Linked DNA regions of Undibacterium sp. 5I1. The protein of the gene in region 1 interacts with the protein of each later gene in a pairwise test. Links are inferred from orthologs where the notes say so. Each region holds a gene or a part of one and is shown in the gene's direction. Other genes may lie near its edges.

Evidence for each region. The genes of interacting proteins can lie anywhere in the genome.
Region 2: the proteins of recJ (region 1) and RGU72_RS14740 interact in binary tests that used the Escherichia coli proteins (3 or more experiments, as listed by UniProt). The link is inferred for Undibacterium sp. 5I1 from one-to-one orthologs.

What each region holds. Positions count from the first base shown.
Region 1 is NZ_JAVIWI010000001.1:1,774,897-1,780,418, forward strand. The notes cover bases 859-3,730. They hold recJ (single-stranded-DNA-specific exonuclease RecJ), read left to right. Parts: upstream 859-1,386; coding sequence 1,387-3,075; downstream 3,076-3,730. Other genes in these bases: RGU72_RS07875 (hypothetical protein), read left to right, coding at 859-1,385; RGU72_RS07885 (YciI family protein), read right to left, coding at 3,107-3,406; RGU72_RS07890 (LysR family transcriptional regulator), read right to left, coding at 3,569-3,730. Also shown: RGU72_RS07870 (lipoprotein-releasing ABC transporter permease subunit), read right to left, coding at 1-183; more of RGU72_RS07875, read left to right, coding at 300-858; more of RGU72_RS07890, read right to left, coding at 3,731-4,474; RGU72_RS07895 (carboxymuconolactone decarboxylase family protein), read left to right, coding at 4,627-5,205; RGU72_RS07900 (DUF1348 family protein), read left to right, coding at 5,335-5,522. UniProt on the Escherichia coli protein: Single-stranded-DNA-specific exonuclease.
Region 2 is NZ_JAVIWI010000001.1:3,348,774-3,354,592, reverse strand. The notes cover bases 1,358-4,526. They hold RGU72_RS14740 (DNA topoisomerase III), read left to right. Parts: upstream 1,358-1,722; coding sequence 1,723-4,326; downstream 4,327-4,526. Other genes in these bases: RGU72_RS14745 (DUF494 domain-containing protein), read left to right, coding at 1,358-1,438. Also shown: DNA-processing protein DprA, read left to right, coding at 1-738; more of RGU72_RS14745, read left to right, coding at 962-1,357.

The sequences.
Region 1 (5,522 bases):
ACGCACTTCTTTTTGGAAGCCATTCATCACCGATAACACGACAATTAATGCTGCGACACCTAAGGCAATGCCGGCCATAGAAATCATTGAGATAAACGAGATAAAACTGTTACGGCCACTACGTCGTCCAGCGCGGGTATAACGCAGGCCGACCAGCCATTCAAAAGGGTAATTTTTCACTATAGAACTTGATCCAGAATAGATAATTTAATTAGGGCTTACACAAAATTGTCGCGCTAAGGAGTTTTGACGGCGATTTTGCATAGTCTTAAAAGTAATGTTTTTAGTCAGCGAGCATCTTGCCATACAATGTCGTTATGAGCTATTTAGAAATGATACTGCCGTTTGCCATCCCTCCCGCCCCGCTTGCCAAAGACCTGCTACGCGAGCTACGTGTACCAGCATTAAGCTGCTTAATTGGCAAAGCTAAACCCGACACTCCCCATCACTTTGAAGACTTTGCAAGACAATTACCGCATGAATCCTTGCTTGCAGGGCATTTTAGCCCTGGGGGCGGCAGAATCATTGGACCTCCTTTTTCAAACTCTGTAGGTTTAGAATCAGCCATCAAGAGCAGTCCCGCTAATACGCACAACAAAATGCAAGTGCTTGGCGTCCAGCCGGTAGATACTGATATGACCGGTACGAGCGCAGTTTGGTTCACGCTGCAACCTGTTCATATCCATATTGCACGCGACCATCTGGTACTTACAGACCAACGCCGCTTGACATTGACGGAGCGTGAGTCGCGCGCCCTGTTTGCCGAGGCAAAAATCATTTGTGACGAACTGGGTAAAACTTTAGTGTATGGCGACACACTTCACTGGTTTTTACGCGCCGATGATTGGCAAGGCCTGCAAACAGCCACGCCAGATGCGGCTTGCGGCCACAATATCGATATCTGGATGCCCAAAGGTGAGCAAGCACGCCCATGGCGCAAGCTTCAAAATGAAATTCAGATGCAATGGTTTAGTCACACCATCAACCAAGAACGGGAGACGCAAGGTTTAAAGCCCGTCAACTCAGCTTGGCTGTCCGGCGGTAGCACGCAATTAATGGACATGCCGGATATCCAAAAAGTGACTGAATTTAAACAAATCGATCTGGCGTCAAAACGACCCGTTTTAATCGATGCACTGTTAGAGCCTGCGCTGAATAACGACTGGGCAAGCTGGCTGGAGCGCATGCAGTTGCTGGAGGAGCACTGCTTTGCGCCTGCACTGGCAGCTTTACGCGACCAACAAATTAACCAACTCAATCTGATCGTCACCGATGCCAACACGCTAGCACAATTTAGTTTAACGCCCTGGTCGCTCCGTCAATTCTGGCGCAAACCGACATTGCATCCTTTATTCTCGCTACCAGCACAAAAAATATCCAACTAACATGACACGTATCAGCACCCGCCCTTACTCTTTCCGCGATTCAGAAATGCTGCGCCAAAGCGGCATCCATCCGGTATTGGCGCGCTTATATGCCGCGCGTGGCGTGAAAGACGTCGCCGAATTACGTAGCGAATTACCGCAATTGATCGCACCGACTCAATTGCTGCATGTTCAGCAAGCGGCGGTGTATTTAGCCGACGCAATCGCCGCTGGCAAAAAAATGTGTATCGTCGCCGACTACGATTGTGACGGTGCAACGGCCTGTGCAGTGGGCTTGCGCGGCCTGCGCATGATGGGTGCAACGGTCGATTACATCGTACCGGATAGACAAATCCACGGTTATGGATTAACGCCGGAAATCGTCGCATTAACCAAGCAAGAAAAATCGCCAGATATTATTGTCACCGTCGATAACGGCATTGCCAGTATTGACGGTGTCGCTGCTGCCAACGCCCTGGGTATGGCGGTGGTCGTGACCGATCACCATCTTCCAGCAGATACCCTGCCAGACGCTGCGGTGATTGTGAATCCCAACCAGCCAGGCTGCGGCTTCCCGAGCAAAAATATGGCTGGTGTTGGCGTGATGTTTTATACCTTGCTGGCCTTGCGTGCAGAGTTACGCCAACGTGGCGTGTTTGATCAGCAGCAGCAACCCAAGCTTGATACCTTACTGGATTTGGTCGCCTTAGGCACAGTCGCCGACGTCGTCAAGCTGGATGCGAATAACCGTATTCTGGTCGCGCAAGGAATCAAACGCATGCGTGCAGGTCGTATGCATACAGGTATTGCCGCCCTGTTCCGCGTCGCAGGGCGAGAGCCGCATCAGGCCAGTCCATTCGATCTGGGTTTTGCCGTGGGTCCCAGAATCAACGCAGCGGGTCGCTTGTCCGACATGTCGCTGGGCATAGAGTGTTTAACCACCGATGACGAAGGTCGCGCCTGGCACATTGCGCAAGAACTCAATTCCATCAATGCCGATCGCAAAGATATCGAACGCGAGATGCAAGATGTGGCCTTGCTGCATCTGGATGATTTTCAACCCTCCGCGAGTAATACCATCACCGTATTTGACGAGAGCTGGCACCAGGGCGTGATCGGGATTGTCGCCTCGCGGCTCAAAGATAAATTCTATCGTCCTACCATTACCTTTGCGCCCGGCGATGAGGGTTTGATCAAAGGGTCTGGCCGCTCCATCCCCGGCTTCCATATGCGCGATGCGCTGGATCTGGTGTCTAAACATGTACCCGACCTGATTTTAAAATTCGGCGGACATGCGATGGCAGCAGGATTGACATTGAAGGCAGAAAACTTTCCTGCCTTTCAGGCGGCGTTTGAAGCTGTCGCGCAAAGCTGGCTGAAAGCCGATCAGTTAGAGAGGATTATCGAAACCGATGGTCCTTTAGAAGATGCATATTTCAGCACGGACTTTATTAGCCTGATGGATGGACAAGTCTGGGGACAAGGCTTTGCGCCGCCGATATTTTGTGATGACTTCAAGCTGATTTCACAACGGATTCTGAAAGAACGCCATCTGAAAATGGAACTGGAAAAAAATGGCAAACGCTACGATGCCATCTGGTTTGGTCACACCGATCATCTTCCAGAGCGTGTAAATGTCGCCTTCAGGCTGGATGCGAATACCTACAATGGCGTGACGCGGGTGCAATTGCTGGTGGAGCATGTCGAGTAAGCAAAGCTCAGCCGAAGCTGAATCAACTATGCTAAATCAAGCTCTGCCGCTGAGGGAAAGCTTTTGACCAGTGCAAAATCTCAACACTGGCGCGAAGCCCATTGATCCAAAAAGGATCCATCAGAATCAGTGCCTCAATCTCGGCTTTGCTTTCCGCTTCGACAATCCACAAGCCGCCCAGCGCAGCATCGCCGGGCTGATGACGCAATGAACCGCCAACCAAGATGCGCTCTTTGTGCTGATCCAGCCAAGCAATATGCGCCCCGAGATACTGCTGGCGCACAGCCAGACTGCCTTGTTTATCTAAAAAATATACGGCAAAAAGCGTCATATTGCTTCCAGTAAATTTAAGATACTTTAAAACCTGGCATTTAATATACTCCCATCCAGTAAATTAAAGTCGTCCAATCAATAATTGGACAATGAAGCATATTTTATAAAAATAAAGGGGAGTATATTCAATATTCAATTAAAAATGCCTGACGCACCGATTTTATATTGCATCAGATAACCGGTTTTTTAAATATGCTGATCCAAAATCAAGGAAGGCTCTCAGCTTTAAAGGCAGTATGCCTTGGCCCGCATGTACGAGATTAACCGGTCTGTCGGGCGACTCAAACGATTCAAGCACAATTTCCAACAAAGCCTGGCGTCTGGCCGCGGCGATCTGGTAAGACAAGACTCGCGTTACTCCAACACCCGCAACCGCGGCATCAATTGCCGCTTCTGCCGTATTGACGATCAGGCGCGAATGGATTGGCACGGTAATCTCGGACTTCCCCTGCAAAAATCGCCAGCTATGCGGGGATGTCAATACATCATACGAAACACAATCATGCTGGGTTAGTTGCTCAGGCGTCGTCGGCTTGCCTCGCTGCGCAAAGTACTCTGGACTAGCACAAACCACCGTCCTCACTGCACCAACGGGAATAGCGATCAAATCGCTGTCAGGCAATGCACCGATGCGCAACGCCACATCGATGTGGTCTTCCAATAAGTGGACATTGCGATCTGACAGCGTCAGACGCACGTCAATATCCGGGTATTTTTTTAAGAATTCGACCACCATAGGTAACACATGCAAACGTCCAAAAACAACGGGTGCAGTAATCACCAGCTCACCTTTGGGCATCGTATATTCGCCTGCGGCAATGCGTTCTGCCTGGGCTACCTCTTCCAGAATACGCCGGCAAGCGGCCACATACGATAGCCCTGCCTCAGTCAATGCCAATTGCCGGGTAGAACGCAATAGCAGACGTATTTTTAAATGCGCCTCCAGCTCACCTACTTTGCGACTAACCGTTGCCAGCGGCATAGCAAGACGACGTGCAGCACCAGAAAAACTGCCTGCATCAACCACCGCGATCAAAATCGCCATCGAATCTAATCGATCTGTCATTCACATCTCCGCAGGCATGTTCTTTTCAAACGACTTTTAAAAATCTCAAAAATTGAGATAGTTATTCCTAAATTTACCAGATTATCTTATTTAATGAAACTTGCTACAGTTCTCTTGGTCAACTCGACAAACTAATTTAAAAGGAAATCATCATGTCACTCATCCCAACTCCAGCGACGATTGAGGCAGCTCCAGCGGCGTCTCAGGCACTATTACATGCAGTTCAAAAACAACTCGGTGTCGTACCAAATTTATTCCGCTTGGTATCGAACAGCCCTATCGCTCTGGAGGCTTATCTGGGTCTGTCCGGGACGTTGGCTAAAGGTAACATTCCAGCACCGACTCGTGAGCGTATCGCACTTGCCATTGCAGAAATCAACGGCTGCGATTACTGCTTATCTGCCCATACTTACTTGGCAAAAAATCTCGCTAAATTGGATGACGAAGAAATCACTGCTAATCGCCATGCTAACTCCAGCGATGCCAAAGCTGATGCGGCATTAAAATTTGCAACAGCGGTAGCAAAAGAACGGGGTCACATCAGCGAAGCCGATTTTCAAGCCATTAAAGCTGCAGGTTATGACGACGCTCAAATGATAGAAATCGTGCTGCACGTTGCGCTGAATACTTGGACCAATTACATGAACTCGGTTGCTAAAACGGATATTGATTTTCCGGTAGTACACGCCTTGAATTCAGCCTTGAATTCGGCCACGTATTCAGTCGCATAAATTGTAGTAAGTTCATGTTTGCAGCTCGATGATGTTGATCATCACTACCTGGTCAAACTAAAACCAAAGCTAAAATTGAGCTAGCAAGCAGAACCATCGATACCGATCATTCCTCTGGAGAATTACATCATGAGTCGTCCGCCACTTCCGCCCTTCACAAAAGAAACTGCAATCCAAAAAGTACGTATGGCAGAGGACGCCTGGAACACGCGCGAACCGGCGCGCATCGCCCTTGCGTATACCGCGGATAGCCAATGGCGAAACCGGTCAGAATTTTTGCAAGGTCGAGATGCAATTGAGATATTCTTGACACGTAA
Region 2 (5,819 bases), 1.6 Mb from region 1 along the record:
TTAAGCAAGGCTGGTTTAACAATTAGTTCTGGCATGGCTGCAGGCATTGATGCCGCTGCGCATCAGGGCGCTCTGCGCGGCGCTGGATCGACCGTGGCTGTGATTGGTACTGGCGCCGATATTGTTTATCCGGCACGCAATCGCAGCCTTGCGCACTTGATTGCTGATGGTGGTTGTATTGTCAGTGAATATGCGCTTGGCATGCCAGCGATTGCCTCTAACTTTCCGCGCCGTAACCGGATTATTTCTGGCTTGGCAAAGGGGGTATTAGTCATTGAGGCAGCCGCGCAGTCAGGTTCATTGATCACCGCGCGCATGGCGGCAGAACAAGGGCGTGATGTATTTGCTATTCCTGGCTCGATTCATTCACCTTTGGCTAAGGGCTGCCATCAACTGATTAAGCAAGGTGCAAAATTAGTCGATAACGCGCAGGATATTTTGGATGAGTTGGGATTTTTGCCACTATTTTCAAGCGGTGTCGGTAGCCGTGATCGGTCGCTAGCTAATTCGCTTGCCCCAAACTTCGTACAAAATGCAGTAAGAGCCGATGTAAATGTCAGCGTGTCGGCCGCCGACAGCGAATTATTAATTGCGATTGGCTACGATCCCGTGCACATCGATATGCTGGCTGAGCGCGTAGATATGGATGCGGGAAGCCTGAGCGCACAATTATTATCATTAGAGTTGGACGGGCATATTGAGCAGCTCGCTGGCGCCATGATTAAACGCCTGGGGTAATTTTGCGTAACTTCTATAATTCCTAAAACTAAAATAGCCATTAAAAATTGGGGAGTATCGTCAAAATCTGGCATATTGAACAGGTAATACATGGATATGTTAGAATACTACTACCTAGTATATATAATAAGGCAAGTTTCGCAGTGATTTTGTATCATTGATGATGCAAAAAAGCAGTAACGCAGGACTTGTCTCGAATTCTCCTTGAGGCTACAGTAACGGCATGTTCGATATTCTTGTATACCTCTATGAAACCTACTACCGCCCTGACGCATGTCCGGACACGGTAGCTTTGGCTAAAAAACTTTCCGCAGTCGGCTTTGAAGAAGATGAAATTTCCGAAGCGCTGGACTGGCTCACCGTTCTGGCCGACACAACGAACGAAATCGATAAGCAGACCGAATCTGATGTTCTCGCATCCAAGGGTTTCCGTATCTACGCCGAGCGCGAAATTGCAGTTTTGGGTACGCCAGCCATGGGTTTTTTGCAATTTCTGGAATCCGCTGGCCTGATGAACTCACAACAGCGGGAGATCGTGATTGAGCGTGCTCTGGCAATTAACGAGTCTCCTGTTCCTTTGGATAAGCTCAAGGTCATCGTTCTGATGATGCTCTGGAGTCAGGGCAAAGAACCGGATATGCTCATGTTTGACGAATTGCTATTATCCGACGAAGAGAGCGAACCTCGCTTGTTGCACTAAGTTCACTAAAGCACTGTCATCGCTTGTTTTGTGGTAAAAAACATATCTCGATTGCAGTTTTTCATCGATCACGTTTATTATTCGCGCTTAATATGCCTTGTGTGCATGGGTTTGCGCTATCTTGTTGCAGCGGCGCAAGCAAATTTAGGCTAGGCTTGCGCTGCATTGAGACGAATTAAGTTTTTACTTTACCCTTTAGTGATTAATCAGTATCTGTTTAGCATGCACCGATTCAGCCAGTCTCTGATATAGAGACGCCAAAGAAACGATAGAGAAATAACACCATGACCAAAACCCTCATCATTGCCGAGAAGCCCTCAGTCGCAAATGACATCGCCAAAACTTTGGGCGGCTTTACTAAACATGATGATTATTTTGAGTCGGACGATTATGTATTGTCATCGGCGGTCGGCCATTTGCTAGAAATCACAGTACCAGAAGAATATGATGTTAAGCGTGGCAAATGGAGTTTCGCCCACCTGCCGATGATCCCGCCGCACTTCGCACTGAATCCTATCGCCAAGACCGAATCGCGCTTAAAGGTGTTGAATAAACTCATCAAGCGTAAAGATGTTACTGCTCTTATCAACGCATGCGATGCGGGTCGTGAAGGAGAGTTAATTTTCCGCTTGATTGCGCAGCATGCCAAAGCCAAACAACCAGTAAGTCGTTTGTGGTTGCAATCTATGACGCCAGCATCTATCCGCGATGGCTTTAAAAAGCTACGTACAGATGAAGACATGATGCCGCTGGCGGATGCCGCGCGTTGCCGCTCTGAGGCTGACTGGCTGATCGGTATTAATGGCACTCGCGCCATGACGGCATTCAATTCTAAAGAGGGCGGTTTTTATCTCACCACAGTAGGTCGCGTACAAACGCCAACCTTGTCGATTGTGGTAGAGCGCGAAGAAAAAATTAAGAAGTTTGTTTCTCGTGATTTTTGGGAAGTCCGTGCAGAATTTATTTGCGCCGCGGGTATTTATGAAGGGCGCTGGTTAGATCATCAATTCAAAAAAGATGAGCATGACCCAGAGAAAAAAGCCGAGCGTTTATGGAGCAAAGCAGCGGCAGAGTCGATTGTCGCTGCTTGCAGAAATAAACAAGGCAATGTTAGTGAAGAATCTAAACCAGCGACACAAATGGCGCCGGCATTATTCGACTTGACCAGCTTGCAGCGTGAAGCGAACTCTCGTTTCGGTTTCTCTGCCAAGAATACACTTGGATTAGCGCAAGCGCTGTATGAAAAACATAAGGTGCTGACATACCCGCGTACTGATTCCCGTCACTTGCCGGAAGATTATTTAGATACGGTAAAGCAAACGCTCGAAACGGTCTCGGAAAACAATAACTATTACCAGTTCGCCGCCCAGATCTTGAATAGTAATTGGGTCAAGCCGAATAAGCGGATATTTGATAACGCCAAAATCAGTGATCACTTTGCGATTATTCCAACTAGCCAAGCGCCAAAAAATTTGTCCGAGCCAGAGCAAAAGTTATATGACTTAGTGACACGTCGCTTTATGTCCGTATTCTTCCCCGCGGCAGAATTCCAAGTCACGACTCGTATTACAGAAGTGTCTGGCTATCAGTTTAAGACCGAAGGCAAGGTCATGACCAACCCTGGTTGGTTAGCTATTTATGGCAAAGAGGCACAAGACGATAATGACCCGGAAAATAAAGGCAATTTAGTTGCTGTTGCTAAGGGTGAAAAAGTCAAAACAGAAAAAATCACAGCTAACGGCTTAGTTACTAAACCACCTGCTCGCTACACTGAAGCCACGTTGTTGTCGGCGATGGAGGGTGCAGGTAAATTGGTTGACGATGGTGATTTGCGTGAGGCAATGGCTGGTAAAGGTTTGGGTACGCCAGCTACTCGTGCTGCCACTATCGAGGGGCTGATTAACGAAAAATATTTACTGCGCGAAGGCCGTGAGATGATGCCGACCGCCAAGGCGTTTCAGCTAATGACGCTGCTGCGCGGACTTGGTGTTGATGAATTGACTTCGCCAGAATTGACAGGTGAATGGGAATACAAGCTCTCGCAAATGGAGCGCGGTAAAATCAGTCGCGAAGAATTCATGCGCGAAATTGCCCAAATGACGCAAGTGATCGTCAAGCGCGCCAAGGAATATAACAACGATACAATCCCCGGCGACTACGCCACGCTGCACACACCATGCCCGAATTGTGGCGGCATAGTTAAAGAAAACTATCGCCGCTTTGCTTGTACCAAGTGCGAGTTCTCTATGAGTAAAACACCTGGCAGCCGTCAATTTGAGGTCGCCGAGGTAGAAGAGGTTTTAAGTAAGCGAGAAATTGGTCCCTTGCAAGGATTTCGCTCAAAAATGGGCAGACCATTCGCCGCGATCCTAAAAATTGTACGTGATGAAGAACACAATAACTTCAAGCTTGAATTTGACTTCGGTCAAAATCAGGATGATGAAAATGCTGAGCCTGTTGATTTTACTGGCCAAACTGCTCTCGGACCTTGTCCTAAATGTGGCAGCGATGTGTATGAAATGGGCTTATCTTATACCTGTGAAAAAACCGTTGCCAAACCTAAGGCGTGCGATTTCCGCAGCGGACGTATTATTTTGCAGCAAGAAATTTTACCGGAGCAAATGGCAAAACTATTAAACGACGGTAAAACTGATTTGCTACCTGGTTTTATTTCCCAGCGCACTCGTCGTCCGTTTAAGGCGTTCTTGGTGCGCGGCAAAGATGGCAAAGTCAGTTTTGAGTTTGAAGAGCGCAAAGCTAAAGTGCCTGTTAAGGCAAAAGCGACCAGCAATACTGAAGGTGCGTCAGTAAAAGTACCAGCAAAAATCGCGAAAACAGCCACAAAAGCAGTAAGAAAAATAGTTGTAAATAAAAAGAAAGCTGCCTAAAAAAGCGTAAATAAACCAAATATGTGTTTTTGATTATTCTCTACATACTATTAAATAATCTCAATACATAGGATAAGTATCGCGCACGCATAAATTTTTTTATGTGCGCGCTTTTCATTGTTCTTTGCGCTCACAGCAAAAGACTTATTTGGTCGAGCGGATCGAACTTAGTATTTATTTGCCCTAATTTGTTTCGTGGCTTGTTTCTGAAAATAATTAGGAAGCTACTTGCCAAAGGGAGGGGATGTTTGCTATAGTTCGGCTCCCGTCGAGAGGCGGGGAAATAGAGGTAGAAAGACAGTGAAACACGAGAAGTGAGTACGGTAGTTTGAAGGCAGAGAATTGAACAAGATCAGGTAGAAGAAACCGGATGGGATTTAAAAAGAAGCTTCAAAATAGGTATTGACGGAAAGCGGTAAGTGGTTCATAATCTTGCTTCTTTGCTGCTGACAAACAAAACGCTTTGTCAGAAAGTAGAGAGAAAAGAGTGGTTGATTCGCAAGAATCCTAGTCTTTTTAAAGCGACACAGAATACAGATCTTTAACAATTAACAGTCAATAAATGTGGGCACTTGATAGAAGGCACCGTGATTTAATTTATTAGATCATGATACTTAAAAAATATCAAATGTTCGCAAAAGTAATAAATAGGATATCTCGCAAGAGATAGCCTGTCAGTTATTTGAGTGAGCGACACTGTTCGAAAGAACAGAGTTCAGCAATGAACAAAAACAGAGATTAAACTGAAGAGTTTGATCCTGGCTCAGATTGAACGCTGGCGGCATGCCTTACACATGCAAGTCGAACGGTAACGCGGGGCAACCTGGCGACGAGTGGCGAACGGGTGAGTAATATATCGGAACATACCCTAGAGTGGGGGATAACGTAGCGAAAGTTACGCTAATACCGCATACGAACTCAGGTTGAAAGTGGGGGATCGCAAGACCTCATGCTCATGGAGTGGCCGATATCTGATTAGCTAGTTGGTAGGGTAAAAGCCTACCAAGGCGACGATCAGTAGCTGGTCTGAGAGGACGACCAGCCACACTGGAACTGAGACACGGTCCAGACTCCTACGGGAGGCAGCAGTGGGGAATTTTGGACAATGGGCGCAAGCCTGATCCAGCAATGCCGCGTGAGTGAAGAAGGCCTTCGGGTTGTAAAGCTCTTTTGTCAGGGAAGAAACGGTAGTTCCTAATACGGACTACTAATGACGGTACCTGAAGAATAAGCACCGGCTAACTACGTGCCAGCAGCCGCGGTAATACGTAGGGTGCAAGCGTTAATCGGAATTACTGGGCGTAAAGCGTGCGCAGGCGGTTATATAAGTCAGATGTGAAATCCCCGGGCTCAACCTGGGAACTGCATTTGAGACTGTATGGCTAGAGTGTGTCAGAGGGGGGTAGAATTCCACGTGTAGCAGTGAAATGCGTAGATATGTGGAGGAATACCGATGGCGAAGGCAGCCCCCTGGGATAACACTGACGCTCATG